3 regions of the Gordonia marina genome follow, and region 3 is predicted to be linked to each of the others. Evidence: riboswitches for the same ligand, from Rfam matches in the RefSeq annotation. Region 3 holds a riboswitch; each other region holds the start of a gene.
The links. Region 3 has a riboswitch for thiamine pyrophosphate ahead of ACSEEN_RS18365 (FAD-dependent oxidoreductase). Riboswitches for the same ligand answer to the same signal wherever they lie in the genome.
Positions count from the first base shown of each region.

Region 1: it holds a riboswitch for thiamine pyrophosphate, as region 3 does, so the genes downstream of both, ACSEEN_RS17425 (3-oxoacyl-ACP reductase) here and ACSEEN_RS18365 (FAD-dependent oxidoreductase) in region 3, are expected to answer to the same signal.
Region 2: it holds a riboswitch for thiamine pyrophosphate, as region 3 does, so the genes downstream of both, thiC (phosphomethylpyrimidine synthase ThiC) here and ACSEEN_RS18365 (FAD-dependent oxidoreductase) in region 3, are expected to answer to the same signal.

Region 1 covers NZ_JBPSDN010000034.1:14,294-18,565, reverse strand. The annotation lists gene ACSEEN_RS17435 (VOC family protein) at 1-144, opposite strand, end outside; gene ACSEEN_RS17430 (hypothetical protein) at 240-971, shown strand; gene ACSEEN_RS17425 (3-oxoacyl-ACP reductase) at 979-1,755, opposite strand; TPP riboswitch at 1,842-1,955, opposite strand; gene ACSEEN_RS17420 (hypothetical protein) at 2,008-2,928, opposite strand; gene ACSEEN_RS17415 (hypothetical protein) at 2,946-4,272, opposite strand, start outside.
Region 2 covers NZ_JBPSDN010000009.1:95,252-99,523, forward strand. The annotation lists gene ACSEEN_RS07705 ((2,3-dihydroxybenzoyl)adenylate synthase) at 1-741, shown strand, start outside; gene ACSEEN_RS07710 (siderophore-interacting protein) at 935-1,687, shown strand; TPP riboswitch at 1,715-1,827, shown strand; gene thiC (phosphomethylpyrimidine synthase ThiC) at 1,818-3,482, shown strand; gene thiD (bifunctional hydroxymethylpyrimidine kinase/phosphomethylpyrimidine kinase) at 3,479-4,272, shown strand, end outside.
Region 3 covers NZ_JBPSDN010000039.1:10,658-14,929, reverse strand. The annotation lists gene ACSEEN_RS18375 (thiazole synthase) at 256-1,038, opposite strand; gene thiS (sulfur carrier protein ThiS) at 1,031-1,246, opposite strand; gene ACSEEN_RS18365 (FAD-dependent oxidoreductase) at 1,219-2,325, opposite strand; TPP riboswitch at 2,294-2,406, opposite strand; gene thiE (thiamine phosphate synthase) at 2,435-3,130, shown strand; gene ACSEEN_RS18355 (2-isopropylmalate synthase) at 3,368-3,742, shown strand; gene ACSEEN_RS18350 (NUDIX hydrolase) at 3,852-4,272, opposite strand, start outside.

The DNA of each region.
Region 1 (4,272 bases), on a different contig from region 3:
CATCTCGCGCTGGAAGTCCGGCAGCCCCTCGTCGGGGTAGCGGGCGATCACCGCGCCCCGCGTGCGGGGGAAGACGGACGCGTAGAACGCCGCGGCCTCTTCGGCGGTGCCGTTGCACCAGATGTTCGGGACGATCTTCGCCATGGCGGCCTCCGGGCTCGAGTGGTGTGCGTCTCCATTGTGCGTGTCCGCCGTCACCGATTGTCGATCATGCCAACGTTCGTTGTATCGTTTGGGCCATGAGCAGCGTGGCCGACCTCGGGGCTCGACGACTCTCCGCCGTCGCCGATCAGGCATCGTCACTGGTCAACCGTGCCGCCGATGCGGCGACCCAGGCCGCAGCGCGCCCGGCGAGCAAGGCCCTCGAGGTGGCCCGCTCCTACGCGCCGGTGCAGCCGCCGCAGATTCCCGCCGAGGGCGTGAGCGCCGCCAACAAGCTGCTCCGCCAGCTCGGCATCAACGCCTTCACCCCCACGCTCGGTTTCAGCACCGATCTGACGCTCCCGATCGGCGTCGGCGGCGCCGTGGCCGGCCCGTACACGCCGGGCGTCGGCAACCTCAGCGTCGCCGGTTTCAGTCTCAACGCGGTCCGCCGCGGTGAGATCCTCTGCGGATTCGTGCCGGTCGGCGGGATCTTCGCCGATTTCGGCGACAAGTCGGGCATCCATGTCGCCTGGCTGAACCTGAACACGCTGCGCGGCGGGTTCGACACCCCGCTCGGCGGTCTCATCGACACCGTGCTCGACGCCGTCGTCAGCCATGCCAAGGCCGCCCCGATCCCGGCGACGGCCTACTCCACGCCCGTCAGCGCCCTCAAACGCGCCCTCGCGGTGATCCCGTCGAACGGGGTGCGCGGCGGCGTCGTCGAAACCGGTCCCGGCCTGGTGCTCTGCGCCATCTACGGCACCGTCAAACGCGGCGGCACCACGTACGTGTTCTTCCCGTCGTTCGGTCTCACCGAAGCGCACTGAACCCGGCTCAGCCCTTCACCAGGCCGCCGTCGACGATCAGGTTCTGACCGGTCACTCCGCGCGCCCACGGCGAGGCGAAGAACAGTGCGGCGTCGGCGAGCTGTTCCGGCGTCGTGACCGTACGCAGCGGGGTGCCCGCGGCGATGGCATCGAACACCGGCTCCGGGGTGGCCGCCGACGCATCCGTGGTGCGGAGCAGTCCGCCCGAGATCATGTTGACCGTGATTCCGCGCGGTCCGAGATCGTCGGCAAAGGTCCGCGTCAGCGAGAGCAGCGCCGCCTTCGCGGCGGTGTAGTCGTGGTAGGGCACCACGGGATGCTGGAACAGGTTGGTGCCGATATTGATCACCCGGCCGAAGCCCGCGTCGGCCATAGCCGGCACGGCCGACTGAATCACGTTGAGCGAGCCTTCCACGGAACCGGCGAACTGAGCCGCGAACTCCGGGTATCCGATGGTGTCCGCGGGTGATCGGGCGTCGCCGTTGAAGGTGAAGTGGGCGAGAGCATTGTTGACGACCGTGGTCACCGGTTCACCGAAGTGATCGGCCGCGCCGGCCATCATCGCCTCGACGTCCGCGCGGTCGCGGACGTCGGCACGCACCGGCAGCGCCGACGCCGGGAACTCGGCGGCAAGCGCCTCGGCCGCACGCTTCGACGAGTGGTAGTCGATCACCACGCGGGCGCCTTCGCGGAGGAAGGCGCGGCTCAGGGCGGCGCCGAGTCCTCGCGCGCCGCCGGTCACGACGACGATCTGTTCAGACAGGGACCGTACCGGGAATGCCATATCGGGTGCCTCTCGGGCGTCGGGCGAGAGACTGCCGTGTCGCCCGGCGCCGACCGGGCCGCAGTGACGACCCGCAGATCATCGCGGAACGCCGAACGTGACAATCCCTTCGCCAGTGCTAACTGGATCAGGTTCGACGGGTGTCATCTCAGCCGATGCACGCTCCGGAGAGAGCGCGACCGGCACCCCGTGTCGCTCCGCCATCCCATCACGGACGCCGCCGTCGCACAAGGCGGTCGGTCGCACGGAAACTCAGACCTCCAGCGCCACCTGGGCGATCAGCGCCGGGATGTCCGGATCGTCGTAGGTGAACCGGGTGCCCTCCACCGTGCCCTCGACCCGCTCGATGCCGTTCAGCAGGCACTGCCACTGGTCGTCCGACAGGTCGGCGAGCACGGTCGACGCCGGCACTCCCGCGGCAGCGGCGACGTCGGCCGCGTACTGCTCGGGCGAATTGCGGCCGTCACCGTGCGGCGCGTACTTCTGGAACGTCGCCTCGATGGTGCGGGGCAGGTAGCCGTTCCGTTGCAGCCACGGGCGGATCGCCGCGAAGCCGGTGTCGTGATCCGGGAAGATCATGAAGTCGTGCCAGTTCAGCTTGCCGGGGAACTGATCGTACGAGCCCCCGTCGCTGGTCAGGTTCCCCGGATTGTTGTTGAGCCACGCGTAGGTCCCCTTCCCGCCGAGCAACTGCGGCTGCCCCATGCGCAGTTCGGTGTCGTACAGGACGACGTTGAAGATGTGCTTGCCGTTGTCGCAGTAGTCGTTCCGGTCGCCCGGGTTGGACGTCGGGAACCAGGTGCGGCGCGGGATGTTCCGCGCCGTGCAGACCTGCGGCCCCGCGATGGCCCGGTCGTTGCCCTGGCCGTCGTAGTACCAGAGGTGATCGCCGGCCACGAGCGGCACGGGCGGCTGACCCGTCGCATCGATGACCGCACCGATCTTCGCGAGCGTCGCTCCGCCCGGGTCCACCCGGCCGTCCGCGACGGGCAGGTCCTGCAGTTCCTGGAATCGTTCGATCGCGGCGATCAGCTCATCGGGCGTCGACGGCTGCTCCGCCGCCCCGCCCCGATCCGGCCCGATCTCGGCCAACGCCGCTCCGATGCTCTCGACGTCCGCCGGGAAGTTCTTGCCGCCGCGCCCGACGCTGCCCGCAATGGTGATCGTTGTCATGTCTTCCTCCTGGTGATTCAGCTGTTCCGGTTGTTCGGTGTGGTGTCGTCGAAGCGCAGGCCGGACGAGGCCTCCCCGCGCCACAGGTCTTTCTGCCGACCCCGCCAGACCCAGGTCCGGCCGTCCGGGGTGCGGCAGAGCTGGTCCTGCACCCGGACGCGAATGCCCTCCGGCGGGATCTCCTCGTCCCGGATTCCGCGGCCACGCAGTTCGGCGACCAGGTCGCCGAACGCGGAGCGCAGCTCGTCGGTGGCCGTGTCGAACATCCGCGCGGGCAGCAGGAACCGGCCGTCGTTCGGCTGGGTCGCCACCAGCGGGGTCCAGCTCCGCGGGACGGGCGTCGAGAGCCGCCACACCAGTTCGGCGTCCGCGCTGTTCGCCGGTGGTGGCTCGAAGTCGGCGAGCGACCAGTCCCGGGTCACCGGCCGTCCACTCGGCCCCGGCACCGCCTGTTCGACGGCCCAGGCCAGGTTGGCCCCCTCGTCGCGCTGGAAGCACACGTCCTCACTCGGCGCCGAGGTCAGCGAGGCGAGCACGCTCGGGAGCACCGCGATGTACGACGGCGCCGAGCCCGCCCCACCGTCGGGCTCGGCGCGGTACTGCCGCCCGAAGCGGCTCGTCTGCTCGCCCGCCGCGGTGCCGGCCAGGGTCGCGAACCCGAAAGTGTCGCGCACCACCACCCAGTCCACCCGGGCGACCGCCCCGACCGGCACCTCCACCGGTGCGAGATACCAGTCGGGGCTGAACACCGTGGCGAAGTCGACGGCGAGGATCTTGACCAGGTCGGTCGACCCGCCACCGACCCGGCCGAGACTCACCCGGCGGTCCTCGAACTCCCAGAACCGGTCGGCGGGCATCGACGGATAGCTCAGCGGTGCCGGCAGCAGCGACACGATGCGCGTCCCGGTACCGGGACCGCCGGTCAGGTCGGCGGCCCAGTCCGGCACCGGATCCACGGCGTCGACCTGCGCCCACGACACTCCGCTGCCGTCGTATTCGCTTCCGGCGAGCACGACCGGTCCGGTCGGCTCGGCGACCCCCGTTCCGCCGTCGGGAAGCGGCGGGGCGGCGAGCGCGAACGAGTACTCCAGCCGGTCGCCGATCCAGCTGTCCGGCGCCGCGACGGCACCGATGCCCCATTCGGCGTCCATCGCCGTCCGCCACCGCGCGACCACCTCCGCGAGGTCGGCGCCGCTGTCGCCGGTCACTTCCGGGGGCAGGCCGCCGTGCTGGTCGAGGTACGCGAGGACTCGGACGCCGTCGACGGTCCGCGATCCGGTCAGAAGGGTGCGGTACAGGTCGTCATCGGGGCCGGCGGCCTCCGCCGGGCGCGTGGTCTCGGAA
Region 2 (4,272 bases), on a different contig from region 3:
GCCGCCACCGAGTGGGAGCCCGCCGACCTGTCGTCGCTGCGCCTGTTGCAGGTCGGCGGCGCCCGCCTCGCCGAATCCGATGCGATCGCCCTCGACGCCGCCCTGGGCGATGTGGTCCAGCAGGTCTTCGGCATGGCCGAGGGCTTCATCTGCTACACGCGACTCGACGATCCGCGCGAGCTGGTGCACGTGAGCCAGGGCGCGCCGATGTCGTCGTTCGACGAGGTGCGGATCGTCGACGACGACGGCCACGACGTCGCCGACGGTGAGGACGGCGAGCTGCTGGTGCGCGGGCCGACCGCACTGCGCGGCTACTACCGGGCCCCCGAACACAACGCCCGCAGCTTCACCCCGGACGGCTTCTACCGGTCCGGCGACCGCGTCCGCCGGCTGCCGTCCGGCCACCTCGCGGTGACCGGCCGGATCAAGGACACCATCATCCGCGCCGGGGAGAACGTCGCCGCCGACGACATCGAGGAGCACCTCCTCGCGCATCCGTCGGTGTGGCAGACCGCGGTCGTCGGCGTGCCCGACGACGCCCTCGGCGAGCGGATCTGCGCGGTGGTCGTGCCGTCCGGGCCGTCGTCGCGGCTGGACCTGCCCGCCGTGCGGGCGTTCCTCGCCGACCGCGGTCTGGCCGCTTTCAAGCTGCCCGACCGCCTGGAGTTCGCCACCGGCCTGCCGGTGACCGCGGTGGGCAAGGTCGACAAGGCCGCCGTCCGCGCCCGCCTCGGCGCCTGACCGCCGCCACCCCCGAGCCAGTCGGCATCGTCTCCGCGGCACCGGTCGAGACCCGAGTCACCGGCGACCGCCGCGCCCGTCCACGACCGCCGCGAATCCCGGTCGACGCCGGACCGCGGGCCGGGCGGCGGACCCCGGACAACTAGTTAGCGTAGGCTTACCTTTCAGTAGTGACGACACGGAGGGAGCCGACATGGCGACGCAGACCAAGACACCCGGCCGCGGCTGGCAGGGCGCGGTGATGAAGCTGATGGGCGCGGACGACTTCGAGATCATCGTCACGCGCACCGAGACCGTCACCGACCACTACCTCCGACTGGGCTTCACCGGCGGCGGACTGCTGGCCAAGATGCCCAAGCACCCGACCATGTGGATCCGTCTCTGGTTCGAGGATCACGGCGCGCTGCACCAGCGCGGCTACACCCTGGTCGATCCCGACCCGGACACCGACACCTTCGACATCGAATTCGCCATCCACGACGGCACCGCCGCGCGCTGGGCGCGCGGCGCCCAGCCCGGCGACACCCTCCAGGTGACGGTGATGGGCAGCGACTTCTCCCTCGACCCGGAACCCGCCGGCTGGCTGATCGCCGGCGACACCGCGTCGCTCCCGGCGATCAACTCGCTGCTCGACGCCCGCGACGCCGCCGGGTCGAGCGCCCCGGCGACCATCTGGTTCGAATACCAGCACGACGACGACCGCGACCTCGACGTCCACGTGAGCGAACACGACACGCTCACCTGGATCCGCCGGGAGAACGACGGCGCCGCGCTGGTCGACGCCGTCCGCGCGGCGGCGTTCGACGCATCCGGCCACCGCGGCTGGGTGGCGCTGGACAGCAAGAGCACCCGGGCGGTCACCGGAATCCTCCGCAACGACTTCCAGCTCGGCCGCAAGGGCGTGAAGTCCATGGCGTACTGGAAAGCCGGGAAGTCGTTCGCGTAGTCTCGGCAGTGCGCCGATACGCGCGCACACATCACACACGGGGGCTCTCGCGAACCGAGGGCTGAGAGGGCGACGGGCGGTCGCCGACCGCACGAACCTGTCCGGGTAATGCCGGCGTAGGGAGTCTGCCTTGAGCACCGCTGTCTCTGCATCCACCGTCACCCGCGGCCCCATCGAGGGCAGCACCAAGCAGTACCAGACCGTCGGCCACCTGCGCGTTCCGTCGCGCCGGGTGCACCTCACCAACGGCGACCACCTCGACCTGTACGACACCTCGGGCCCGTACACCGACGACGCCGCCGAGATCGATCTCGAGGCGGGTCTGGAGCCGGCCCGCGCGCAGTGGCACCGGCCCGGGCCCGTCCCCACCGAGCGCGGCCACACCGCGTCGACCCAGCTGGCCTGGGCGCGCGCGGGCATCGTCACCGACGAGATGGCCTTCATCGCCGCCCGCGAGGGCTGCGACCCCGAGCTGGTCCGCCGCGAGGTCGCGGAGGGCCGCGCGGTGATCCCGGCCAACCACCGGCACCCGGAGTCCGAGCCGATGATCATCGGCAAGGCCTTCGCGGTGAAGGTCAACGCGAACATCGGCAACTCGGCCGTCACCTCCTCCATCGCCGAGGAGGTGGAGAAGATGGTCTGGGCCACTCGCTGGGGCGCCGACACCATCATGGATCTGAGCACCGGCAAGGACATCCACGTCACCCGCGAGTGGATCATGCGGAACTCCCCGGTTCCGGTCGGCACCGTGCCGATGTACCAGGCGCTGGAGAAGGTCAAGGGCGATCCCGCCGCGCTGACCTGGGAGATCTACCGCGACACCGTCATCGAGCAGGCCGAGCAGGGCGTCGACTACATGACCGTGCACGCCGGGGTGCTGCTGCGTTACGTGCCGCTCACCGCGCGCCGGGTCACCGGGATCGTCTCCCGCGGCGGCTCGATCATGGCCGCGTGGTGCCTCGCCCACCACACCGAGAGCTTCCTGTACACGCACTTCGACGAGCTCTGCGAGATCTTCGCCCGCTACGACATCACCTTCTCCCTGGGCGACGGCCTGCGCCCCGGATCGATCGCCGACGCGAACGACGAGGCGCAGTTCGCCGAACTCCGGACCCTGGGCGAGCTAACGAAGATCGCCAAGAGCCACGGCGTGCAGGTGATGATCGAGGGCCCCGGCCACGTCCCGATGCACAAGATCGTCGAGAACGTCCGGCTCGAGGAGGAGCTCTGCGAGGAGGCGCCCTTCTACACGCTCGGCCCGCTCGCCACCGACATCGCGCCCGCCTACGACCACATCACCTCGGCGATCGGCGCCGCGATGATCGCGCAGGCCGGCACCGCCATGCTCTGCTACGTCACCCCGAAGGAGCACCTCGGGCTGCCCGACCGCGACGACGTCAAGGTCGGCGTGATCACCTACAAGATCGCCGCGCACTCCGCCGACCTGGCCAAGGGCCACCCCCGGGCGCAGGAGCGCGACGACGCCCTGTCCAAGGCGCGCTTCGAGTTCCGCTGGACCGACCAGTTCAACCTGGCGCTCGACCCGGACACCGCCCGCGAGTACCACGACGAGACGCTGCCCGCCGAGACCGCGAAGACGGCGCACTTCTGCTCGATGTGCGGCCCCAAGTTCTGCTCCATGCGGATCTCCGCCGATGTGCGCACATACGCGGAGGAGAACGGTCTGGTCACGCAGGAGGACATCGACCGCCGGATCGCCGCGGACATGGCCGCCAAGTCCGACGAGTTCCGCCGTTCCGGCAGCGAGATCTATCTGCCGGTGGAGGCGGTGTGACACCGGCGCCGCTCCCGCTGCCGCCGCCGGGCACGACACCGGTGCGCGTGCTGACCGTCGCCGGTTCGGACTCCGGCGGCGGCGCCGGAATCGAAGCCGACCTGCGCACCTTCGCGCTCGCCGGTGTGCACGGCTGCGTCGCGCTCACCGCGGTCACCGTGCAGAATTCGCTCGGGGTCACCGGGGTGCAGGAGGTCGTGCCGGAGATCGTCGCCGCGCAGATCGCGTCGGTCACCGCCGACATCGGCGTCGGTGCGGTCAAGACCGGGATGCTGGCGTCGTCGCCGATCATCGCGGCGGTCGCCGAGGCCTTCGACACCGCGGGCATCGGCGGGGCCGGACCGATCCCGCTGGTCGTGGACCCGGTCTGCGCCTCGATGCACGGCGACCCGCTGCTCGCCGACGACGCCCGCGCCACCCTCGTCGAACTGCTCTTTCCGCGCGCCACGCTGGTCACCCCGAATCTCGACGAGGCGCGGATTCTGACCGGCATCGACGTGGTCGACGACGCCTCCCAGCAGGCGGCGGCCCGGGAACTGCACCGGCTCGGCGCACGCTGGGCGCTGGTCAAGGGCGGTCATCTGCGGGGCAGCGACCGCAGCCCGGACCTGCTGTTCGACGGCGCGCGGTTCTCACTCCTGGACGCCCCCCGCGTGCCGACCGCCCACGACCACGGTGCCGGCGACACCCTCGCCGCGGCGACCGCGGCGGCGCTCGCCCATGGACGGAACGTCCCCGAGGCCGTCGCGTTCGGGAAGGACTGGGTGACGCAATGCCTGCGCGCCGCCTA
Region 3 (4,272 bases):
AAGCCCTTCCGCCCAGTGAGCTGCCAACGCCACTCCCTCCGCCCAACGGGCCTTCCGCCCAGTGAGCTGCCAACGCCACTCCCTCCGCCCAACGGGCCTTCCGCCCAGTGAGCTGCCAACACCGCTCACTCCGCCCAACGGGCCCTCCGCCCAGTGAGCTGCCAACGCCGCTCACTCCGCCCAACGGGCCTTCCGCCCATTGAGCCGGACGGGCCCGCAAGGGCCCGGCCGTGTCGAAATGCCCACCGACGACGATCAGCAGTCCACGACCGGCGACGACGCCTGCGCCCAGAAACGCTTCGGGATCCGTCCCGCGCCCGCGGCAAGGTGCCCGGCGAGCACCGCATGCCGCATCGCCGACGCCATCGCGACCGGGTCGGCGGCGCGGGTGACCGCCGACGCCAGCAGCACCGCATCGCAGCCGAGTTCCATCGCGAGCGCCGCATCGCTGGCGGTGCCGATCCCGGCGTCGAGCACCACCGGAACCCCGGCCCGGGCGACGATCATCTCGATGTTGTGCGGGTTGGCTATCCCCAGCCCGGTGCCGATGGGCGAGCCGAGCGGCATCACCGCCGCCACCCCGGTGTCCTCCAGCCGGCGGGCCAGCACCGGATCGTCGTTGGTGTAGGCCATCACGGCGAAGCCGTCGGCGACGAGCGCGGCGGCGGCGTCGACCAGTTCCAGTGGATCGGGGAGCAGCGTACGCTCGTCGGCGACCACCTCCAGCTTCACCAGATCGGTCCCGAGCGCCTCGCGCGCGAGTTGCGCCACCAGCAGCGCCTCGGCGGCGGTGTGACAGCCCGCGGTGTTCGGCAGCACGTCGATGTTCAAGCGCCGCAGCAGATCCAGCACGCCGGTGCCCGAGCCCGGGCTCACCCGGCGCATGGCCACCGTGGTCAGTTCGGTACCGGAGGCCACCAGCGCCGCTTCGAGCACCGCGAGATTCGGTGCCCCGCCGGTCCCCATGATGAGCCGCGACGTCAGCCTCCGCCCGGCGACCACCAGGGCCTGCTCCGGCTCCGCCGAGGGATCAGCCACCCTGCACCGCCGTCAGCACGTCGACCACCGCGTATCGCCCGATCGGCTCGTCCCAGCGCGACCGCGGCCGCACCACGCCGTCGATCGCCACGGCCACCCCGCGCTCGGGCAGATCGAGCCGGGCCAGCAGCCCGGCCACGTCCGGTTCCCGATCGAAGGTCACCACCTCCCCGTTCACCGTCAGCTCGACGATGCCGTCCGCACCCATCGGTCGCTCCTCTCCTCTTGTGTCTCGACAACGTTCCCGAGCAGCCGGAGGACCCGTACCGCGGTGCCCGGGGCCAGCGCGATTCCGTTCCGCCCGTGCCCGGCGGCCACGACCGTCCGCTCGTCCACCCGCCGCACGATCGGCAGTCCATCGGCCGACATCGGCCGGATTCCCGCGGCGACCTCTGTGAGTTCGTAGGTGCGCAGGCCCGGGAACAGCTCGCAGGCGTCGCCCAGGAGGTCCGCGACGCCGCCGGCCTGCGGGGCGCGGTCACCGGCGTCGACCGCCTCGTACTGGGTCGCGCCCAGCACCAGGCCGTCCGGGCGCGGCACCAAGTACACGTTGCGCCCGTGCCAGCGAGCCCGGATCACATGCCGCGGCGGCGGCACCGACCACGACGTGCGCGTCAGTCGCAGGATCTCGCCCTTCTCCCCGCGCAGGCCGTCGAGACCGCCGGGGATCAGCGCGCTCGTGTCGAGCCCGGCGGTCACCAGGACCTGGTCCCCGGGCAGTCCGGCGAGCCCGGTCACCCGGGTGTCGTGGAACCGCACCCCGGCCTCGGTCAGGGCCGCGCGCAGCGCCGTGAGCAGTCTCCGGTTATCGACGGCGCCCTCCCCCGACAACCGGTAACCACCGGCCGGGGTGCGCGTCAGACCGGTCTCCGCGGCCCGCAAATCGGCCGCGGTGCATTCGGTCGTCGCACCGCCCGCCCACGGGACTCGGGCGCGCGCGAAGCCGACCGACTCATCGAGGTAGGCGCGGTCGGCGGCCGAACCGGCCACCAGCAGGGTGTCGGCGGCCGTGGAGACCCCCGGGTCGGCGAGCCTGGCGAGCAGTGCGGGCCAGCGGACCACCGAGTCGGCCGAGGCCGCCAGCAGTCCGTCCTCGCCCGGGTGCGCCTCGCCCAGACAGCCGAGCATCCCTCCGGCCACGTGCGCCGCCCGGCGCGCCGGGCCGTCGTCGTACACCCGCACCCGCCAGCCGGCATCGGCCGCGGCGAGCGCGCACGTCAGCCCGACGGCTCCGCCGCCGACGACGGTCAATTCTCGTTCCACGTTCAGACCTTCCTTCGCCGGCATTACCCGGATCAGGTACGACGGTCGGCGGGGGCGGCCCCGCGATCTCAGCCCGGCGATCCTCCGGGCACCCGTGTCGTTCTTGCGCTGCTCCTAGCCTACCGTCGTCAGCATGGACGCCCGCTCTCGCTTGGATTCCGCCCGCCTGTACCTGTGCACCGATGCGCGGCGCGAACGCGGCGACCTGCTCGAGTTCGTCGCCGCCGCGCTCGACGGCGGCGTCGACATCGTGCAGCTGCGCGACAAGGGGTCGGCCGGCGAGCAGCGGTTCGGCGTGCTGGAAGCCCGCGAGGAACTGGAGTCGCTCGCCGGGCTGCGCGAGCTGACCCACGCGGCCGGCGCGCTCCTCGCCGTGAACGACCGCGCCGACATCGCCGCCCTCGCCGGCGCCGACGTACTGCATCTCGGCCAGGGCGACGTGCCACCCGCGCTCGCCCGCCGCATCGTCGGACCCGACGTGGTGATCGGCCGGTCCACGCACGACGTGGCCCAACTCGCCGACGCGCTGGCCGACGACGCCGTCGACTACTTCTGCACCGGCCCCTGCTGGGCGACACCCACCAAACCCGGCCGTACCGCCACCGGCCTCGACCTGGTGCGCGCCGCCTCCGCGGCCACCCGCGAGCAGACCAAGCCCTGGTTCGCGATCGGCGGCATCGACCTGGCGCGGGTCCCGGAGACCGTCGCCGCGGGAGCCTCGCGGATCGTCGTCGTCCGGGCCCTGACCGCGGCGGCGGATCCGGCGGGCGCCGCGCATGCGCTGCGGTCGGCGTGTGAAACCACTTGCGCGTCGCGGCCGGAGGAGTAGGCTCTTCCCATCATGTCGTGGCAGAAGCTTCTTGTAACCCGCCGCAGCGGGGTCTGATTCAGACCGACCCCCCGCTGCGGGTTCGTCACTGCCTCCTGATCTCGGCTCCCTCGCTTCCTGAGCTTGTCGAAGGACTTTCGTCGGTCATTCAGATTTCGACCGGAAAGAAGCCCCGAGATGCCTACCGTTCGCAGTGCTCGCCCAAGCTGGCGGCATGATCACCATGAGGCCCCGGCCATGAGCGCCGGCCCGATCACCCTGGAACGACTGCACACCGAACCCGAGCCCGGCGACGCCATCCACTGCCGGGCCACCCTGACCGTCGACGAACGGCTGGTCGATCTGGAGGCCACCGCCTTCGGGACCATCGGCGCGATGAGCGAGATGCTGTACGGCCTGGGCGCCGGCGTCGAGATCGTCTCGCTCTACCACCAGAACGAAGGTCCGGCGGCACCCGACGGCTCCGGCGGCGAGGTCTCCGCGTATCTGATGTGCCGACGCGACGGCGCGTGCTGCTGGGCACACGGCCGGGCCGCGACCGGCGACGAGGCCACCATCCGCGCGCTGATCTCGGCCGCCAACCAGTTGACCGGCCGGCAGCGACGCGGCTGAGCGGCGCGCGGCCGGTCGGCCGTTCTCGTATGTCGGCCCACGAGGGGAATCTTCCCTCGTGGGCCGGTATTCGGCAGTGGCCGACGAACCGGAAGGGCACCCCGCGTCGTCAGCGCAGGCGCAGGCGCAGCGTCGGCCACGCGCTCCCGAAGCCGGGATGCAGCGGCAGGTCGCCGACACCGGACTCGGGCACCCAGCGCAGTTCGGCCGATTCGCCGTTCGCGGTGGTGGCGACCGGTTCGGGCACGCGCGCGATGACCGTCGTATAGGTCCAGCCGCTGACCGCCTCGTGGGTCACCTCGGACTCCAGGACCTCGATCAGGTCCCGGTCGATGCCGGCTTCCTCATGGGCTTCGCGGAGGGCCGCGTCGATCGCCGACTCGTGCGAGTCCCGGGCGCCGCCCGGGAGGCCCCAGGTGTCGCCCTGATGCGACCACACCGCGCGGTGCTGCAGCAGCACCCCGAGGCCGTCGCCGATCGGCGTGCACAGCAGGAGACCCGCGGCACCGTGCCGTCCCCAATACCGCGCG